DNA from 2 places in the Bradyrhizobium sp. UNPA324 genome. Region 1 is predicted to be linked to the other one. Evidence: riboswitches for the same ligand, from Rfam matches in the RefSeq annotation. Region 1 holds a riboswitch; the other holds the start of a gene.
What was found. Region 1 has a riboswitch for cobalamin ahead of UNPA324_RS18310 (energy-coupling factor ABC transporter permease). Riboswitches for the same ligand answer to the same signal wherever they lie in the genome.
Positions count from the first base shown of each region.

Region 1 (9,791 bases):
TGGTCTCCGGCGGCGCGAGGGGCGGGCGAGGGCGCATGGCAGCACATATCGCCGCCGGCGCGACGTTGCCTGCATCGCTGCGCGGCGAGACCGAGCCTGCACCCGTGATGGCCGCCTCGCGACCCGGGTCCTATCCGCAAGGCGCCATGGTCGGCGTCGCGTTCGGGCAGTTGCTGCACACGACGCTGCATCAATTCGCGAGCTGCGGGCATGCGCTGCGCATGACGCCCTGGCGGATGGTGCTGAGCGAGGGCAAGCGGGAGATGCCGAGCGGGGCGGGTCTCATCACCGAGCCGTTTGATCCCGCGCTGCGGGTCATCGCCTGCAGCGGCGCGCCGCGCTGCCGCGAAGCTCAGGCCGATACGCGCGCGCTGGCCGCGGCGCTCGCGCCGCGTATCGCCGCCGATGCGCGGCTCCACGTCTCCGGCTGCGGCAAAGGCTGTGCCCATTCCGGCACGGCCGCAGTCACGCTGGTGGCGACGCGCGCCGGCTTCGATCTCGTCCGCGACGGCTCGACGCGCGATGAGCCGGTCCTGCGCGGCCTCAACGGCGCCGACATCGTCAGTGATCCCTCCATCCTCGTCGGAGGGAATTGATGCCGCACGTTTACGAGACCGATGGCGCCACGATCTACTGCCAGTCCTTTGCCACCATCCGAGCCGAGGCCGATCTTGCGCGCTTCACGGCGGACGAGGAGCAGGTCGTGGTGCGGATGATCCATGCCGCCGGCATGATCGGCCTGGAGGCGCATATCCGCTTCACGCCCGGCATGGCGGCTGCCGCGCGCGCCGCGCTGCAAAGAGGCGCGCCGATCCTGTGTGATGCGCGCATGGTCTCGGAGGGAATTACGCGCGCAAGGCTGCCCGCGGCCAACGCTGTCATCTGCACGCTCGGCGACGAGACCGTGCCAGCGCTCGCGCAATCGATGCGCAACACCCGCTCGGCCGCGGCGCTCGAGCTGTGGCGGCCGTATCTTGAGGGCGCAATCGTTGCGATCGGCAATGCGCCGACCGCGCTGTTTCATCTGCTCAACATGCTGGAGGACCAAAACTGTCCGCGGCCGGCGGCGATCATCGGCTGCCCAGTCGGCTTTGTCGGCGCGGCCGAGTCCAAGGCGGCGCTGATGGCCGATCCGCCGGCGCCGGCGCTGACGGTCGACGGCCGCCTCGGCGGCTCCGCAATCACGGTCGCGGCCGTGAATGCGTTGGCGAGCCGGAGCGAATAGCGATGGGACGCATCATCTGCTGTGGTCTCGGCCCCGGTGATCCCGATCTGATGAGCGTGCGCGCCGATCGCACCGTCCGCGCCGCGCAGCACGTCGCTTTTTTCCGCAAGAAGGGCAGGCCGGGCCAGGCGCGGCGCATCGTCGAATGCATGTTGGCAGCCGACGTCACCGAATACCCGATGGAGTATCCGGTCACGACAGAGATCGCATTCGACAGTCCCGAATACGTGCAGTTGCTCGCCGGCTTCTACGACGAATGGGCGGAGCGCCTGGCGCGGCTTTCGCGCGCGGTCGATGTCGTCGTGCTCTGCGAGGGCGATCCCTACTTCTACGGCTCCTTCATGCATCTGCATACGCGCCTGCAAGGCCGCGTCGAGATCGAGGTGATCGCCGGCATTCCCGGCATGGTCGGCTGCTGGAACGGCGTCGGCCAGCCGATCGCGCTCGGCGATGACGTGACGACGGTGCTGATGGGGACACTTCCGGAAGGCGAGCTCGAGCGGCGCATGCGCGATTCCGATGCGCTCGTCGTCATGAAGACCGGCCGCAATCTCGCAAAAGTGCGCCGGGCACTCGCGTCCGCTGGCCGGCTCGACGATGCCTGGCTGGTCGAGCGTGGCACTATGCCGGGCGAGCGTGTCGCGCGGCTCGCGGAGATCGATGCCGCCGACTGTCCTTACTTTGCGATCGTGCTGGTTCACGGCAAGGGCCGGCATCTGGATGCCGCCGAATGACGGGCTCCTTGACCATCGCGGGCCTCGGGCCGGGTAGCGATGCGCTGGTGACGCCGGAGGTCTCAGCTGCGCTCGCCTCAGCAACCGACATTCTGGGCTATGCGCCCTATGTCGCGCGGGTGCCGGCGCGGCCGGGCCTTATTCTGCATCCTTCCGATAATCGCGAGGAGCTGCAGCGCGCAAGCGAAGCGCTGCGGCTCGCGTCCGAGGGTAGGCAGGTCGTCGTCGTGTCCTCCGGCGATCCCGGCGTCTTCGCGATGGCCTCCGCCGTGTTCGAGGCGCTCGAACAGGCGCCGCAATATCAGGCGCTGGCAATCCGCGTGCTGCCCGGCATCACCGCGATGCTGGCCGCCGCCGCCCGCGCCGGCGCGCCGCTGGGCCATGATTTCTGCGCGATCAATCTCTCCGACAATCTCAAGCCCTGGACATTGATCGAGAAGCGCCTGCGCCTCGCCGCGGAAGCCGACTTTGCGATCGCGATGTATAATCCGCGCTCGGCGAGCCGGCCGGAGGGCTTTGGCCGCGCGCTTTCAGTGTTGAAGGAGGCCGGTTGTGGCGAGCGCCTCGTGATCTTCGCGCGCGCCATCAGCGCGCCTGATGAGAAGATCCAGACGGTGACGCTGAACGAGGCGGCGCCCGAGATGGCCGACATGCGCACGCTGGTGATCGTCGGCAATTCGCAGACGCGCCGCGTCGGCCGCTGGGTCTATGCGCCGAGGCAGGCGCGATGACCGAGCCACTCCATCACGTCAGCGACGCTGTCGACCCGCCAGCGCTCGGGCAGCTCCGGTCGCGAGATCATAATGACGGGAAGGCCGAGCATGCGGGCCGCGTCGATCTTGGCACGCGCGCCATCGCCGCCGGAATTGCGAGCGACGATCGTGGCGATGCCGCGCCTGCGCAGCATTTGCAGCTCTCCGTCGAGCGTGAAGGGGCCGCGCGACACGATCACGTCGGCGGCGAAGGGCAGCGGCGCTTCGGGCGGATCGACGAAGCGCAGGGTGTAGGTGTGCTGCGGCTTCGTCGCAAATGGCGCGGTATGCTGGCGACCGATGGCGAGGAACACGTTTGCGGGCAGCTCGGGCAACACTGTGACCGCGGCGCCGACATCTGCGACCTCGATCCAGTTGTCGCCAGGCGTCTTGATCCACGGTGTGCGTTCCAGCGCAATCAGCGGCGTTCCGGTGTCCGCGCACGCTTCGACCGCATGGCGGCTCATCTCGGCTGCGAAGGGATGCGTCGCGTCGATCACATGCGTGATGCCTTCGCCGCGGATGTAGTCGGCAAGGCCGCTCACGCCGCCGAAGCCACCGATGCGGGTCGGCAGCGGCTGATCCGCCGGTGCGCGGGTGCGGCCGCCATAGGAATAGACGGCGTCAAGACCGGTGCGCGCGATCGCCGCGGCGAGCAGGCTCGCATCGGCCGTTCCGCCCAGAATGAGGGCGCGTGTCATGGTTGATCCCTGGCTGACCATCGTCGGTATCGGCGAAGATGGCCTTGCCGGGCTGTCCGAGGCAAGCCGAAAGGCGCTCAGGGAGGCTGAAACCGTGTTCGGCGGCGAGCGGCATCTTGCGCTTTCCGGCGTGGGCAGTCGCGGCCGTCCGTGGCCGGTGCCGTTCGACGCCGCTGTCGTTCTGAGCTGTCGCGACCGGCCAACGGTGGTGCTCGCCTCCGGTGATCCGTTCTGGTACGGCGCGGGGGCCGTTCTCGCCGAGAAGCTCGGTAGCGACGAGTGGATGGCGCACCCGGCACCATCGACATTCTCGCTCGCTGCCGCGCGGCTGGGCTGGCGGCTGGAGTCCGTGACATGCATCGGCCTTCATGCCGCACCGTTCGAGCGCCTGATACCGCATCTGGTGCGAGATGCGCGCATCATCTGCCTGATGCGTGACGCAACGGCGGTCGGCAATCTCGCGAAGTGGTTGACGAAACGCGGGTGGGGCGCCTCATTGTTGTGGACGCTCGAAGCGCTTGGCGGGCCACAGGAATACATTGACCAGCATCGCGCCGACCTCTTTTCCGAGGAGATCGCTGGAGATCTGGTCGCGGTGGCGGTGTGGGCGAGGGGGACGCAGGGCATTCCGCGCAGCTCGGGCCTGCCAGACGATTTGTTCGTCCACGACGGCCAGATCACCAAGCGCCCGGTGCGCGCGCTCGCGCTCTCGGCGCTGGCGCCGCGTCCCGGCGAACGGCTGTGGGACATCGGTGCCGGCTCGGGTTCGATCTCGGTCGAGTGGGCGCTGTGCGGCGGGACGGCGACTGCCATCGAGGCACGCGAGGATCGCGTCGCGAACATCAGCAAGAATGCAGCCGCGTTCGGACTGGCGCATCGGATCATTGTCGTCACGGGAAGGGCACCGGAAGCTATTGCCGGGGCAGAAGCGCCGGATGCCGTCTTTATCGGCGGGGGCCTCGATAGCGCAATGTTCGATGCCATCTGGTCGCGGCTTTCGCCGGGCGCACGGCTGGTTGCGCATTCCGTTACGCTGGAAACGGAAGCACTGCTGGGCGGGCTGCATCAGCGCCACGGTGGCGAGCTGATGCGGGTCGAGATTGCGCAAGCCGCGCCGCTCGGCCGCTATCGCTCCTGGGAGGCGGCACGCCCGGTGGTGCAGTGGAGTACGGTCCGATGAAGGTCGCCGGGCTCGGATTCAGAAAGGATGTCACGCTGGCTTCGCTGCGCGAGGCGCTGTCGGCGGCCGGCGGTTCCGAGGGCCTCGCAGCGGTTGCGACCGTGGCCGACAAAGCCGATGCGGAGGCGCTGAAGCAACTCGCGCGTGAATGCGGCGTGCCGATCAGGGGTATCCCCGCCGATATGCTGGCCGGCATCGATACGCCGACGCAGTCGAAATTCGTCATGGAGAAGTTTGGAGCAGGATCTGTTGCCGAAGCCGCGGCGCTCGCCGCGGCTGGCCCTCGGGCTCGGCTCATTGCGACGCGCGTGGTTTCGCAGGACCACACGGCGACCGCCGCCATTGCGGAAGGAGACGGCGCATGACGGTGCATTTCATCGGCGCAGGGCCGGGCGCGCCTGACTTGTTGACCTTGCGCGGCCGCGACTTGATCGCGGCCTGTCCGGTCTGTCTCTATGCGGGCTCACTGGTGCCCGAAGGTGTCTTGTCGCATTGCCCGCCGGGCGCGCGCATCGTCAACACCGCGCCTCTGTCGCTCGATGAGATCATCGCGGAGATCGCCGCTGCGCATGCAGAGGGCAAGGACATCGCGCGGCTGCATTCCGGCGATCTCTCGATCTGGTCGGCGATGGGCGAGCAGCTCCGCCGCCTGCGCGCGCTCGCCATTCCGTTCACTGTGACACCTGGCGTGCCCTCTTTCTCGGCTGCCGCGGCAGCGCTGGAGGCTGAGCTGACGCTGCCCGGTCTTGCCCAGACGGTGGTGCTGACGCGCACGCCGGGTCGTGCTAGCGCGATGCCTGAAGGTGAGAAGCTCGCCGCATTCGCAGCCACTGGTGCCGTGCTTGCGATCCACCTCTCGATTCATCTGCTCGACAAGGTCGTCGCCGAGCTCACGCCGCATTATGGCGAAAATTGTCCGGTCGCGGTCGTCTGGCGTGCGAGCTGGCCGGACCAGCGCATTGTGCGCGCGACGCTGGCAACGCTCGATGCCGCAGTCGGAACGGAGATGGAGCGCACCGCGCTGATCCTGGTCGGCAGAACGCTTGGCGCCGCGGATTTCGACGAGAGCCGGCTCTACGCCGCCGACTACGATCGTCGCTATCGGCCCGTCGGTGCCGAGCCGCGCTTTCCGGAGGCGTCGTGATGCCGGCGGGCCTCATCATCTCGGCACCAGCCTCCGGCGTCGGCAAGACCACGCTGACGCTGGCGCTCGCGCGGGCCTGGCGCCATCGCGGCTTGAATGTGCAGTGCTTCAAGAGCGGTCCCGATTACATCGATCCGGCCTTTCATGCCGCCGCGACTGGACGCGCTTCGGTCAATCTCGATAGCTGGGCGATGGATCGGGGGACAATCGCGCATCTGGTCAGCCGCGGCGCGGATGCCGATATTGTGCTCGCCGAGGGCTCGATGGGCCTGTTCGACGGCGTCGCCGCGCATGGCGTCTGCGGCACCGGTGCCACCGCCGACATCGCCGAGATGCTGGGCTGGCCGGTGCTGCTGGTGATCGACCCGTCTGGCCAGGCGCAGACCGCAGCCGCAATCGCCGCAGGCCTTCGCGATTATCGCGCAGGTGTGCGGCTTGCGGGCGTCGTGCTCAACCGCGTTGCCAGCCCACGCCATGAAGATTTGGTGCGGCGTGCACTCAGCGATGTCGGCATCGCCGTGTTCGGCGCGCTGCCGCGTCATGCCGAGATCAGTCTGCCGAAGCGGCATCTCGGCCTGGTGCAGGCCGAAGAGCAGGCCGAGATCGGCAAGCTGATCGACGAGGCCGCGCGCTTCGTCGCCGAGCATGTCGATCTCGACGCGGTGCTGCGCTCCGCAGCCAGCTGTTCGCCGCGAGCCGCGGCGAGCGGCGTCAATGTAGTGCCGCCCGGCCAGCGCGTTGCGCTGGCGCGCGATGCCGCGTTCTCCTTCGTCTATCCGCATATGCTGGAGGCCTGGCGCGCGGCGGGCGCAGAAATCTTGCCGTTCTCGCCGCTGGCCGATGAAGCGCCTGACGCGAGTGCCGACGTGTGCTGGCTGCCCGGCGGTTATCCCGAGCTTCATGCCGGCAGGATCGCGTCCAATGCCCGTTTTCGCAGCGGGCTGCGCGCTTTCGCCGAAACGCGGCCGGTGCATGGCGAATGCGGGGGCTATATGGTGTTGGGAGCCGCTTTGACCGACGCGGACGGGATGCGCCACGAGATGACAGGCCTGCTTGGCCTCGAGACGAGCTTTGCCAAACGCCGCATGCATCTGGGCTATCGCCTCGCGGCGCTCGCCGCGCCGATGCCGGGATATCGCGCCGGGGCGCGTCTGCGCGGCCATGAGTTTCACTATTCGACCATTCTTGGCCAGCCTGATCCGCAGCTGGCGGTCGTGCACGATGCGACGGGCGCGGCCATTGCCGAGACCGGCTCGCGGCGGGGCCACGTCAGCGGCACTTTCTTTCATCTGATCGCGGAGGACCGGTGAGCGGATTCGTCTCCTTCATCTCCGCCGGACCCGGCGATCCCGAGTTGCTCACGCTCAAGGGCGCCGCGCGGCTGCGCGAGGCCGACGTCGTGCTCTATGATGATCTCGCCTCGGGCGCGATCCTCGATCTCGCCCGGCCCGGCGCCAATCTCGTCGCGGTCGGGAAACGGGCAGGGCGGCCCTCGACCAAGCAGCATCACGTCAACCGGCTCCTGGTCGATTATGCCGCAACAGGGGCGCGCGTGGTGCGGCTCAAGTCAGGCGATGCCGGCATTTTCGGCCGGCTCGAGGAGGAGATCGAGACGCTGCGCGAGGCCGGCATCGGCTATGAGATCGTTCCCGGCGTCACCTCGGCTTGCGCCGCAGCGGCCCAGGCCGGCATTCCCCTGACCCGGCGCCACACCTCGCGCCGGGTGCAGTTCGTCACCGGGGCCGACGTCACCGGCGAGCTGCCGCCGAATCTGAACTGGGCGGCGCTGGCCGATCCTGAGGCGACGACCGTGGTCTATATGGGCCGGCGCACCTTCCCGGCGCTTGTCGCAAAATTGATCGCACACGGTCTCGCCGCGGATACTCCGGCGCTGTTGGCCGAGTCCCTCGGTCGCCCCGACGAGCGGCTGGTCCGCACCACCATTGCCGAGCTTGCCGAGCAGCTTGCCCGCGGCGGCGCCGCTTCAACCGCCGCCGTGATCCTGTTCGGCGCGCTGGCGGGGGATTATCCCTCGTGACCGCTTCGCCCCTTGACGCCGGCTCGGCGAAAGGGGCACACAGGAGAGGCATGGTGCTCGACGCGGCGCAAAGCGCCGGAGCATAATCGGGAATGGGGGTGGGCGGACCAAGTTGCGGCGCCCAAAACCCCAGCCGCCCCCGCGACTGTAAGCGGTGAGGGGCTCCGATCAGCCACTGGGCCGCAAGGCCCGGGAAGGCCGGAGAACCCAGTGAACCGCGAGCCAGGAGACCGGCCCTGCACGTTTTGAGGCCAAGGCCGTCGGGTGTGACGGCAGGAAGGATCTAAGCCATGCATATCGAACCCGGAATCGTGACGGGCGCCAAGCTCGTGTTGAGTTACGCAACCGGCGTCGCCGCGGGCGGCGTTGCCTTGAAGCTCGCCGCCGAGACCGTGCGCGAGCAGGGCATCGGCTCGTTCGCGGCGCGGACGCTCGCCACCACCGCCCTTGTTTTCACCTTCTTCGAGATTCTGCCGCACTTCCCGGTCGGGGTGTCCGAGGTGCACTTCATCCTCGGCTCGACGCTGTTCCTGCTGTTCGGCGCTGCGCCTGCCGCCTTCGGCCTGGCGTTCGGCCTGCTGCTTCAGGGCGTGTTCTTCGAGCCGGCCGACCTGCCGCAATACGGCATGAACGTCACGACGCTGCTGGTGCCGCTGTTCGCGATCCAGGCAATCGCCACACGGATCATCTCGCGCAACACCGCTTATGTCGACCTCAGGTATCGGCAGGCGCTGGCGCTGTCGACGACCTATCAGGCCGGCGTGATCGCCTGGGTAGCGTTCTGGGCGCTCTATGGCTCCGGTTTTGCGATGAGCAACCTCGCCAGCATCGCGACGTTTGCGGCCTCTTACGCGCTGGTCATCGTGATCGAGCCGCTCGCCGATCTCGCCGTGCTGGCGCTTGCGAAGTCGCTGCGCGGCGTCACCGCGCCCGGCCTCGTCACCCCGCGCCTGCACAACGCGGCCTAGAGAGACAAGGGGCGGCCGTCATGGCCGCCCCCAGCGCCCGCGATGCTCACGCTTTCCCTGATCGGCATCGGTTGCGGCGATCCTGGCCAGCTCACACGCGCCGCCGTTGAAGCCATCAATGCCGCCGATCTCATCCTGATCCCGCGCAAGGGAACGGCGAAGTCCGATCTCGCCGATCTCAGGCGGACGATCTGCGCGGATGTTGTCGGTAGCGGCAAGACCGTTATCGCCGAGTTCGATCTTCCCGTGCGCGACGCAGGTGAAGCGGATTACCGCAAGGGCGTGGACGACTGGCACGATGCGGTTGCCGCGACCTGGTCGCAGGCGATCGCAAATCATTTCGGCGGCGAGGGCAAGGTCGCGCTGCTGATCTGGGGCGATCCTTCGCTGTATGATTCCTCGCTGCGCATTGCGCGGCGGCTCGACCCCTTACCCAAAATCGAAGTCGTGCCCGGCATCACGTCGATCCAGGCGCTGTGCGCGGCACATGCACTGCCGCTCAACGATATCGGCGAGCCGTTCTTGGTCACGACGGGGCGGCGCTTACGCGAAGGCGGCTGGCCGCAGGGTGTCGACACCGTGGTGGTGATGCTCGACGGCGGCACGGCGTTTCAATCCTTGGATCCACTCGGGATTCACATCTATTGGGGCGCCTATCTCGGCATGCCCGATCAGATCATCATGTCCGGCGTGCTGGCTGAAGTCGGTCCGCGCATCGTCGCGCAGCGCCAGGAGGCGCGCGAGCGGCATGGCTGGATCATGGACAGCTATATTCTCAAGCGCAGGCGTTAAGCGAGGCAGCATGCTCCCCGAATGGATCACCCAGAACTGCCCCGAGATCTCCGCAGTCCATCGCGAAGCGGCGATCGCGCGTCAGGCGCAGTTGACAAAACCGACCGGCGCGCTTGGCCGGCTTGAGCAGCTCGCAATCGAGCTCGCAGGTCTGCAGGCGACCGAGCAGCCACGCGCCGCGCGTGTACCCATTGTCGTCTTCGCCGGTGATCACGGCATCGTCGCGCAGGGCGTGTCGGCCTATCCGCAAGCCGTGA
Region 1 is NZ_LFJD01000004.1:3,776,713-3,786,503, reverse strand. It holds gene cobG (precorrin-3B synthase) at 1-596, shown strand, start outside; gene UNPA324_RS18355 (precorrin-8X methylmutase) at 596-1,225, shown strand; gene UNPA324_RS18350 (precorrin-2 C(20)-methyltransferase) at 1,228-1,959, shown strand; gene cobJ (precorrin-3B C(17)-methyltransferase) at 1,956-2,690, shown strand; gene UNPA324_RS18340 (cobalt-precorrin-6A reductase) at 2,666-3,412, opposite strand; gene cbiE (precorrin-6y C5,15-methyltransferase (decarboxylating) subunit CbiE) at 3,411-4,592, shown strand; gene UNPA324_RS18330 (cobalamin biosynthesis protein) at 4,589-4,957, shown strand; gene cobM (precorrin-4 C(11)-methyltransferase) at 4,954-5,736, shown strand; gene UNPA324_RS18320 (cobyrinic acid a,c-diamide synthase CobB) at 5,736-7,046, shown strand; gene cobA (uroporphyrinogen-III C-methyltransferase) at 7,043-7,774, shown strand; cobalamin riboswitch at 7,809-8,027, shown strand; gene UNPA324_RS18310 (energy-coupling factor ABC transporter permease) at 8,065-8,742, shown strand; gene cobF (precorrin-6A synthase (deacetylating)) at 8,785-9,534, shown strand; gene cobT (nicotinate-nucleotide--dimethylbenzimidazole phosphoribosyltransferase) at 9,545-9,791, shown strand, end outside.

Region 2 (9,791 bases), 640 kb from region 1:
ACAAGGTCTATGGCACCCGCATCCTGATCTCACAGGCCACCGCCGAAGCGATCGGATCGCGGCTCGAGCTGCGCGAGATCGATCGTCTGGCCGTCGCCGGCCAGACCGCGCCGCAGGCGATCTTCGAGGTGATGGCGAGGGCGGGCGCACTCACCGATGCGCAGGACAGCTTGCGTATGCACTATGTCGAAGCGCTCGCCGCCTATCGCGCCCGGCGCTTCGATGCGGCGCGTGCTGCCTTCAACGCGGCGCTCGAAGCCGTCCCCGGCGACGGCCCCTCGCTCACGATGCTCGGGCGCGTCGCGCAGTTCGAGGCGAGCCCGCCGGGCGAGGGATGGGACGGCGCCTGGCGCCTCGACAGCAAATAGGCTGCCGCACCGGAAAAATTGCTTCTGCTCGATAACGATGTTCGCCGTGACCTATTTCCCGGGCTTAGGTTGGATGTCCTTGAGGCGTCTGATGGGGACACGCCGATGCCAGAACTTCAGGATAGGCTGGAACGGTTCGAGACACTCACCGCCGAATGCGAGCTGATCGCCAAGCTCGCCACCGACAGCACCAAGCGCGAGTTCTATCTGAAGCTTTCGGAGCAGTACCGTCAGCTGGCGGTGGACATGCGGCAGGCGATCGCGACCAAGGCTGCGGCCTGAGGCCGGCAGCAATCCGTTCTTAAGATTTGGCGCGCATCCTTAGGCATGCGGGCGTCGCTGATCGGCGATGCCAGCGGTGGGAAGGCCGGGGCTCGCTGCAATGCAACGTGCCTCGTGAGTGCCATTTGCCATGCCTGACAGGGCGATTCCATGCGCCTCGTTGCCGTGATCATCATCGCGCTCATGACGGCGGCCTGCGACCAGGAGCAGGACATCACCGGCTCGACGCCGGTCTGCGCGCTGCGGAACTACAGCTACAACCCCCGCGACATGAACCAGTGCGTCAACGCCTGCAAAGCATGCGATCACGGCACCACCGTCACCTGCTCGACCTCCTGCACCCTCAAGGGCGCGCGCTGAGATCCCGACGCCTGCGGCGGCGGGAACGCGAGCCCGAGGTCGCCGGCTGATCGGGCGGAACTGACGGTGCTTGGGCACCGGAACGATTCACTTGGATTAATCATTGAAGGAGGCGGCAGGACGCGGAGTCCGATGGAAATGGGTATGCTCGATCCAGGTCGATTTCTGGTGTCGTGCTCGCATTGCGATGCCTGGCCGATGGCGGCCAATGTGAAGCGGTCGAACTGGTCGGCATCCCCGCATGAGGTCCGTTTTGTCTGCACGCGCTGCCGGCGCGAGGAAACCGCGATCGTCTCGGCCTCCGGCGAATTGACCCCGATCAAGCGCGTCGATGTTCCGCCACGCGATGTCGCTGTCGCCTGGGCGCAGGCCCAACGTTTGCGAGGGCGAACCTGAGCGGCCGGCACCCGTTTCGTGGACTTGCATTGGCCGGTGCGTCGATGCCGGCTCGCGGCGCCGACATCGATCGACCACTCGATTGACTCTCCGGTGGAACGACACGTAAATGATCGCGACGGTTCTCCCCATGGAGATCAAAAGGGAATGTGGTGCGGGAGGTCCCAACGCCGGGATTTGTCTCAACGCCACGGCTGCCCCCGCAACTGTAAGCGGTGAATCTTTCGTCCTGTGCCACTGGGAATCTCGGTCCTGGGAAGGCGACGCAAGGTAATGACCCGCGAGCCAGGAGACCTGCCGTCAGCCGTGGTCACACGCGAAGATGTCGGTCGGGGAGTACAGACATTGGCTTCACCGGAGCGGTTCATTGCTCCGCCGTGAAACCTCGTTCGCTGTGACGTGCCACTGACGTCATACCGAGGTTACAACATTGTCCCGTTTCGTCTCTGCCGTCCGGCGCCTCCGCGCTGGCCTGTTCGCGTCTGTCTCACTCCACTCGCTCGATCTATCCTCCGCCTCCGCCCAGCAGGCTCTTGCCGAGCAGTTGCCGCCGATCGAAGTGAGCAAGCCCGACGATCAGAACCGCACGCGGGCCAGAGCGATCGGTGAGGGCGACGCGACGAGGCCGCGGCGAACTGTGAATCTCGCGCCGGCAGGCGATGGCACCGGCTCATCCGGCTCGGAAGCTGTTGCCGCCAACAGCGGCATCATCGGGACCGCCACGACCGTCATCACGGCCGCGGATATCGCGCATTCGCCGTCGCAGACGCTTGCCGAGATCATCGCCGCGCAGACCCCGGGGGCCCAGATCACGACGTTCTATGGCGGCCAGATCGGCGCCAAGACCAGCGTGGACCTGCGTGGCTTCGGCGCCTTTGCCACCGCCAACACGCTGGTGCTGGTCAACGGCCGGCGGCTCAACGACGTCGACATGGCGCAGGTGGACCTCTCCACCATCCCGCTCCATTCGATCGAGCGTATCGAGGTCACGCGCGGAAATTCCGGAGCGGTGCTCTACGGCGACAACGCGGTCGGCGGCGTCATCAACATCGTCACCAAGACCGGAATCGGCGGACCGCCCGTGACGGCGCGCATCGAAGCCGGCTTCGGCTCGTTCAACACCAAGCTCGGCAACGTCTCGACCTCGCTCAATTCCGGTCCGTGGTCGACCTCGTTCTACGGTAATGCCGTCAGGACCGACGGCTATCGCGACAACAATCGCTATTCCCAGGAGAACGGCGTCGGCAATCTCAACTACACCACATCAGGCCTGACCGCTTTTCTTACCGTCACCGGCGACAATCAGGAGTTGCGACTGCCGGGCGGCCGCACCGTCGATCCCTCCATCGGCCTCGATGAGCTCAAGAGCAACCGCCGAGGGACCAGCACGCCGTTCAACCACGCCAACCAGCAGGGCTTTGGCGCGACAGCCGGCTTCGCCAAGACCCTGGTCAACGGCGTCGATCTCATCGTCGACGGCGGTGTGCGCGACAAGAAGCAGCAGAGTGCGTTCTTCTCCAGCCCGACGCCGGTTCCGGCCTTCTTCACGTCGACTTATGTCGATTCCAATCTGACGACATGGTCGATCACGCCGCGGCTCAGTGTGAAGAGCCTGCTGCTCGGCATGCCATCGCAGCTCCTGACCGGCATCGACTATTACGATGCGAGCTTTCAGCAGAACCGCGGCGCGGGGCAGCGGCTCGCCGCCTGGCACAATTACGACCTCAGGCAGCAGACGGTCGCGGGTTATGTCCAGCACACATTGGGGGTGCTGCCCACGACCGATGTCTCCTACGGCGCACGTGTGCAGAATGTCCGTCTTGAGGCACGCGACAATTTCGACGCGGCGGCGCCGTTCAACGCCGACATCGGCGCGCTGCCGCTGACGAGCGACGAGACCCAATATGCGCTGCATCTCGGGGCCGAACATCGCCTCAATGACACGGTCTCGCTGTTCGGCCGCGCCGCGCGCGCGTTCCGCACGCCTGACGTCGACGAGCGCCTGTCCTCGGGGCCTTCCTTCGATCCCCTGACCTTCGCGGCGATCCCGCAAACGTTCCAGCTCAAGACCCAGACCTCGCACGACATCGAGGGCGGTCTGCACATCAAGGGCGGGGGGCTGCAGCTGCAGAGCAGCCTCTATCTGATGGACCTCACCAACGAGGTCCATTTCAGCCCGGTCCTGTTCTACAACACCAATCTCGATCCGACCCGGCGCTACGGCTCGGAGACCAGCCTGTCCTATCGCGTCAACGAGGCCCTGCTGCTGCGCTCCGGCATGGCTTATACCCGCGCCGTCTTCCGCGAAGGCGTCTGGGCCGGCAACGACGTGCCGCTGGTGTCGCGCTATACGGCGAGTGCGGGTGTCACCTGGAACATCCGGCAGAATTATCTGGTGCTCGATGCCACCGCGCGCTTCTGGAGCGAACGGCGCATGGACAACGACCAGGCGGGCACCCAGAAGCCGATCCCGGCCAATGGCACGATCGACCTCAAGCTCAGCGGTCAGTATGAGCGCTATTTCTGGTCGCTCAGCGTCAACAATGTGCTGAATGCACTTTACTACGACTATGCCATCGCCAGCACCTTCACGGACGGCCGTTTCAGCGCCTATCCGCTGCCCGGCCGCACCTATCTGCTCAAGGCCGGCGCTACGTTCTGATCAAGGCTTTCACCTCGCCAGGGCCGTCGCACGCCCTCAAATGGACTGGAATTCGAAGAAGGAGATCACTCATGCCTCTTAGCATCATGACTCTTAGCATCATGACTCGCGGCATCCTGCCGTCTCGCGGCGACGGCTGCCGGATTCACCCGGTCGCGCCGCGCCTTGCGCCGATGTTCTGCTTTGCGCTGCTGACCGCATCATGCGCGCTTGCAAGCTTCGCATTTGCCTGTGCGACGCCGTTTGCGGCCTTCGCGGTCGTTGCCGCGGCGATGCTGCCGCTGCGCCCGGCGCTGCTCGTCGTCACCGGCGCCTGGCTGGTCAACCAGACCATCGGTTTCAGCGCGCTGCATTATCCCATCGACGGCAGCACGATCGCCTGGGGCTTCGTCATCGGCGCGGCTGCGCTTGTGTCGACCGCCGCGGCGTCGGCCGTCCTCCGCATGCTGCCGCAGGGCCGCACGCCGCCGATGATGATGGTCGCGCTCGTCGCCGCCTACGGGACTTACGAGCTCGCGCTGCTTGCCGCGACGCCGGTCCTCGGCGGAGAGGGCGCTTTCACCCTCGCCATCGTCTTGCGCATTGGGCTGACCAGCGCCGTCTGGCTGGCCGGCCTCGTCGCCGTCTGCGAGATCGTCCGCCTGATCGATCCGTTCGGGCGGAAGGGCGCAATGTCGGCCTGAGCGATCTGCAGTTACACACGTGGTGTCATCGCCCGGTTCAACCGGGCGATCCAGTATTCCAGTGGCGCCAGCGATAGAACCGAGAGGCCGCGGCGTACTGGATTCCCCGCCTTCGCGGGGAATGACAGCGTCACTTGGAGAAGCAAGCTGACGCCTCAAACGCCGTCATTGCGAGGAGCCCTTGCGACGAAGCAATCCAGAATCCCTCCGCGGAAGGATTCTGGATTGCTTCCGCCTTCGCCAAGGCTTCGGCGGACAAGTCGCTTCGCTCGCAATGACGAGCAGGAGAAAGCGCGCGGCCACACTCACTCTCATGCCCCGGACGCAGCGCAGCGCTCCTTCAGCGGTGCGCTGCTGAGCCGGGGCCCATCCATCCGCATCGTGCCGTGTCGCCCTGGGTCCCGGCTCTGCACCGCAACGCTCAAAGCGTTGCGGCTGGTCCGGGACACGAGCGGAGCCGGCGATGAACAGTTGCGCCCCCGAGGTCGTCTCGACCAGGCTGTGCTCAGGTCGCCCAGCCCATGCCGGCTAAATATTCGGCAATCATGCCCGCTGGCGCCGATGGACTTGCCCGCCGCAATCCGGTTCAATGGACCGATCGAGCTTTAGGCGACAACGATGTCGAGATATCTGCTGATCCTGCTGCTACTGGCCTCACCGGCGGCCGCGCAGGTCAAGATGACGGCGAAGACCGCGGCCGGACGTCAGGATCCCTGTGCTCCGATCGGGCGTACCGCAGACGGCAAGCTGGTCTACTCCATGGCATGCGAAAACCTGCCGGCACCGCTGCCGCCGCCGCAGGCGGAGCTGAAGGAGGCGCTGCAGCCTGCCGCCGAGCCGGAACCGGAGACGCGGCGGAGCGGCATTTTCGGCTGGTCCTACGACCGCAGGTGATGCGGCTGCGCCACTTGCGCGAAGCCGCCGGGAGTGCTCTTGCTTGAGAGCTTCCGGGGCCCACAGGCCCCGATCCAGAGAGATGAGATGAGCAAACTCGTTATCCGAGCCGGCGATTTCACCTTCGATGCCCGCTTCGAGGAGCAGCTGGCACCCAAGACCGTCGCGGCCTTTCGCAAGTCACTGCCGTTCGAAAGCCACATCATCCATGTGCGCTGGAGTGGCGAGGGCGTGTGGATGCCGCTCGGCGATCTCGATTTCGGCGTCGGCTACGAGAACCACACCAGCTATCCCGCGCCCGGCCAGATCATTCTCTATCCCGGCGGCATCAGCGAGACCGAGATCCTGCTGGCCTATGGCAGCGTGCATTTCGCGAGCAAGATGGGCCAGCTCGCCGGCAACCATTTCATCACGCTGACCTCTGGCCTGGAGAATCTCGCGCCGCTGGGCAAGAGTGTGCTGTGGAAGGGCGCCCTGCCGATCCGCTTCGAGGAAGTCTAAGTGACCGATACAAGCTACCCGCGCGATCTCCGCGGTTACGGCCGCAACCCGCCGCACCCGCGATGGCCCGGCGATGCCCGAGTCGCGGTGCAGTTCGTCGTCAATTTCGAGGAGGGCGGCGAGAACAACATCCTGCATGGCGACCGCGCCTCGGAAGCGTTTCTGTCCGACGTGCTCGGCGCGCAGCCTTGGCCCGGCCAGCGCCACGCCAATATCGAATCCATGTTCGAATACGGCTCGCGCGCCGGCTTCTGGCGGCTGTGGCGGATCTTCACCGCGCGCAACTGGCCGACCACGGTGTTCGGCGTCGCCACCGCGCTGAAGCGCAATCCCGAGATCGTCGCGGCGATGAAGGAAGCGGGCTGGGATATCGCCAGCCACAGCCTGAAATGGATCGAGCACAAGGACATGACCGAGGCGCAGGAGCGCGCCGAGATCGCGGAGGCGATCCGCGTCCATACCGAAGCCACCGGCGCGCGTCCACTCGGCTGGTACACCGGACGCTCCTCGATCAACACCAACCGTCTGCTGATGGAAGAGGGCGGCTTCCGCTATCTCTGCGACTCCTATGCCGACGATCTGCCGTACTGGGTCAAGGGTGCGAGCGGCAAGCAGCTCGTCATTCCCTATACGCTTGACGCCAACGACATGCGGTTCATCAACCCGCAGGGCTTTGCTGAAGGCGAGCAGTTCTTCACTTACCTCAAGGACGCCTTCGACGTGCTCTATGCCGAAGGCGAGACCGCGCCGAAGATGATGTCGGTCGGTCTGCACTGCCGCCTCTCCGGCCGGCCGGGCCGCGCTGCGGGCCTGATCCGCTTCCTCGACTATATCGCCAAGCACGAGCGCGTCTGGGTGCCGACGCGATTGCAGATCGCGCAGCACTGGCACGCCAGGCACGCGCATCTTGCCGCCGACGCATTTGAGATCGGTTGACGATGCCGCAGATCTCTCTGTCCGATCTCAATGCCGCTGCCAAGGCCGATTTCGTTGCCGCGCTCGCCAACGTCGTCGAATATTCGCCGTGGATCGCCGAGCAGCTCGCCGACAAGCGGCCGTTCGCCGGCATCAACCAGTTGCATGCGGCGCTGATGGCGGCGATCCAGAGCGCCGACCCCGATGTGCAGCTGGCGCTGATCCGGGCGCATCCGGATCTCGCCGGCAAGACCCAGCGTGCCGCGGGGCTCACGGCGGAATCGACTGCCGAGCAGAACAGCGCCGGCCTCGACCGGCTGTCGGATGCCGAATATGCCGCGTTCGAGCGTGTCAACGACGCCTATCGCGACAAGTTCGGCTTCCCCTATATCGTCTGCGTGCGCCGGCACACCCGGGATTCCGTGCTGCACGATTTCGAGATCCGGTTGCGCAATATCGCCAAGACCGAGACGCGCCGTGCGATCGAGGAGATCGGCCGTATCTCGGCGCTGCGGCTCGATCAGCTCGTCATTGCCGACGACAAGTTGAAGGTGCATGGCCGGTTGTCGACGCATGTGCTGGACAATCACATTGGTAAGCCCGCGGCCGGCATTCCGGTGGAGCTCGTGGAGTTCTCCGCGCTTGGCGACAACCGCGTCATCGCGCGCGCGGTCACCAATGCGGACGGCCGCACTGATCAGCCGCTGATCGGCGGCCGCCCGCTGCCGATCGGCCGCTACGAGCTCAGATTCAGCGTTGCCGGATACTACGCCGAGCGCAACGTGCAGCTCGCCGACCCGCCGTTCCTCGACGAAATCCCGCTGCGCTTTTCGATCAGCGAGCCGGAAGGGCACTATCACGTGCCGCTATTGGTCACGCCGTGGAGCTATTCGACCTATCGCGGCAGCTAGCCCCCAAACTTGTCGAGCAGGTCCGGAAACAGCCGGTCCGGCTTGAATGGCGGCGCCGTGAATCGGATGCCGGTGGCATCGGCAATGGCGTTGCCGAGCGCGGCGGCGACCGGATTGTACGGACTCTCGCTCATCGACTTCGCCCCCAGCGGGCCGATGGTGTCGGACGTCTCGGCGAAGAACACCTCGGTGCGCGGCACGTCGGCGAAAGAGGGCAGGTGGTAGTCGCGGAATTTCGCGTTGATGACGCGGCCCTCGGCGTCGATCACCATCTCCTCGTAGAGCGCGGCGCCGAGCGCCTGCGCGACGCCGCCTTCGACCTGACCGCGGCATTGCGTGGGATTGGCGATGACGCCCGCATCCGCGGCATGCACGCTCCTGAGAATCCTGAGCTCGCCGGTGCCCTTGTTCACGGCGACGCGAAAACCCTGCACGTTGAAGCTGACCGACCGCGGCGTGCCGCTGGAATTGCCGCTGCTTGCGAACGGCTGTCCACGTTCACGCGCGAGCTTCGCCAACTCGGTAAAGGGCATGCGACGAACGCCGCTGACGACGGCGTTGTCCTCGAGCACACAGGTCCCGATGTCACACAGCCACGCGCTGGCGGCGGCTGCCTTCAGCTCGGCCGCGAGCTGCATGGAAGCGGCATGCGTCGCCTTGCCGGCGACGAAGGTGCCCGCGCTGCCATAGGCGCCGGTGTCATGGCCGCCATGGGCAGTATCGGATTGGCGCAGGCGGATTCGGTCGACGGTGGTCGCCAGCGTGGTCGCCGCGATCTGCCGGTGTACGGTGCTGGTGCCGTTGCCGAACTCGGCCGTGCCGACAGTGAGGTCGAAACCGCCGTCCTCGTTGAGCGCGATCACAGCGTCGGCGATGTGCCCGGCCGGCGGCACGGTGTCGATCATGGTCAGCGCGATACCGTCGCCGATCAGCCATTCCGGCGACAGGTCCGGCTGGGGACCATCGGCTTGCATGGTGCGCTCGACGAGGTCGAGACACTGGTCGAGCCCGTAAGAACCGTAGACCACGTCGTGATATTCGGACGGCGGCGGCGACAGCATCGAGTCACCGGGCTTGACGACGTTGCGCCGGCGCATCTCGTAGGGGCTGATGCCGAGTTGCCGCGCAAGCTCGTCGATTGCGGCTTCCACGGCGATCAGCGCCTGCGGCAGGCCGTAACCGCGAAACGCGCCCGCTGGCACCGTGTTGGTGTAGACGGCGACGCCATCGACCCGCTTGTTCGGACAGTTGTAGACGCTGATGGACTCGGCCAGCGCATGGAGCATCACGGGGCCGGCGTGATTGCCGTAAGCGCCGGTGTTGGAGAGCACATCAAGCTGGAGCGCGGTGAGCTTGCCGTCGGCGTCGGCGCCCGCCTTGATGTGGATCCGCATCGGGTGCCGCGTCGAGGTCGCGATGAATTGCTCCTCGCGGGTGAACTCCAGCTTCACAGGTTGTCCGGTCTTCAGCGCAGCGAGGGCCAGAATGTCCTCGGCGAACATCTCCTGCTTGCTGCCGAAGCCGCCGCCGACGCGCTCGCAGAACACGCGAACCTGGTCCAAGGGAAGCTGGAAGATGTCCGACAGCGCGCGCCGGGTCAGGAACGGCACCTGCGTCGAGGTGCGGACATTGAGCACGCCCGCTTCATCGAGCCAGGCGAGGCCGCCATGCGTCTCCAGGGCTGCATGCTGCACGCGATGGCTGTGGAAGGTGGCTTCGTAGGTGACGGCGGACGTGGCGAGCGCTGCTGCGACATCGCCGTACTCGCCATGCGTCTCCGCAGCAAGGTTGCGCTGGGAATCGGCGATGCGGTTCGCGG
Region 2 is NZ_LFJD01000004.1:4,415,705-4,425,495, reverse strand. It holds gene UNPA324_RS21290 (adenylate/guanylate cyclase domain-containing protein) at 1-368, shown strand, start outside; gene UNPA324_RS35225 (hypothetical protein) at 474-650, shown strand; gene UNPA324_RS21285 (hypothetical protein) at 801-1,010, shown strand; gene UNPA324_RS21280 (hypothetical protein) at 1,155-1,406, shown strand; cobalamin riboswitch at 1,509-1,722, shown strand; gene UNPA324_RS21275 (TonB-dependent receptor) at 1,837-4,068, shown strand; gene UNPA324_RS21270 (hypothetical protein) at 4,170-4,751, shown strand; gene UNPA324_RS21265 (hypothetical protein) at 5,370-5,645, shown strand; gene UNPA324_RS21260 (DUF3830 family protein) at 5,733-6,146, shown strand; gene puuE (allantoinase PuuE) at 6,147-7,082, shown strand; gene uraD (2-oxo-4-hydroxy-4-carboxy-5-ureidoimidazoline decarboxylase) at 7,085-7,972, shown strand; gene UNPA324_RS21245 (molybdopterin-dependent oxidoreductase) at 7,969-9,791, opposite strand, start outside.
Region 2: another riboswitch for cobalamin. It lies ahead of UNPA324_RS21275 (TonB-dependent receptor); the one in region 1 lies ahead of UNPA324_RS18310 (energy-coupling factor ABC transporter permease).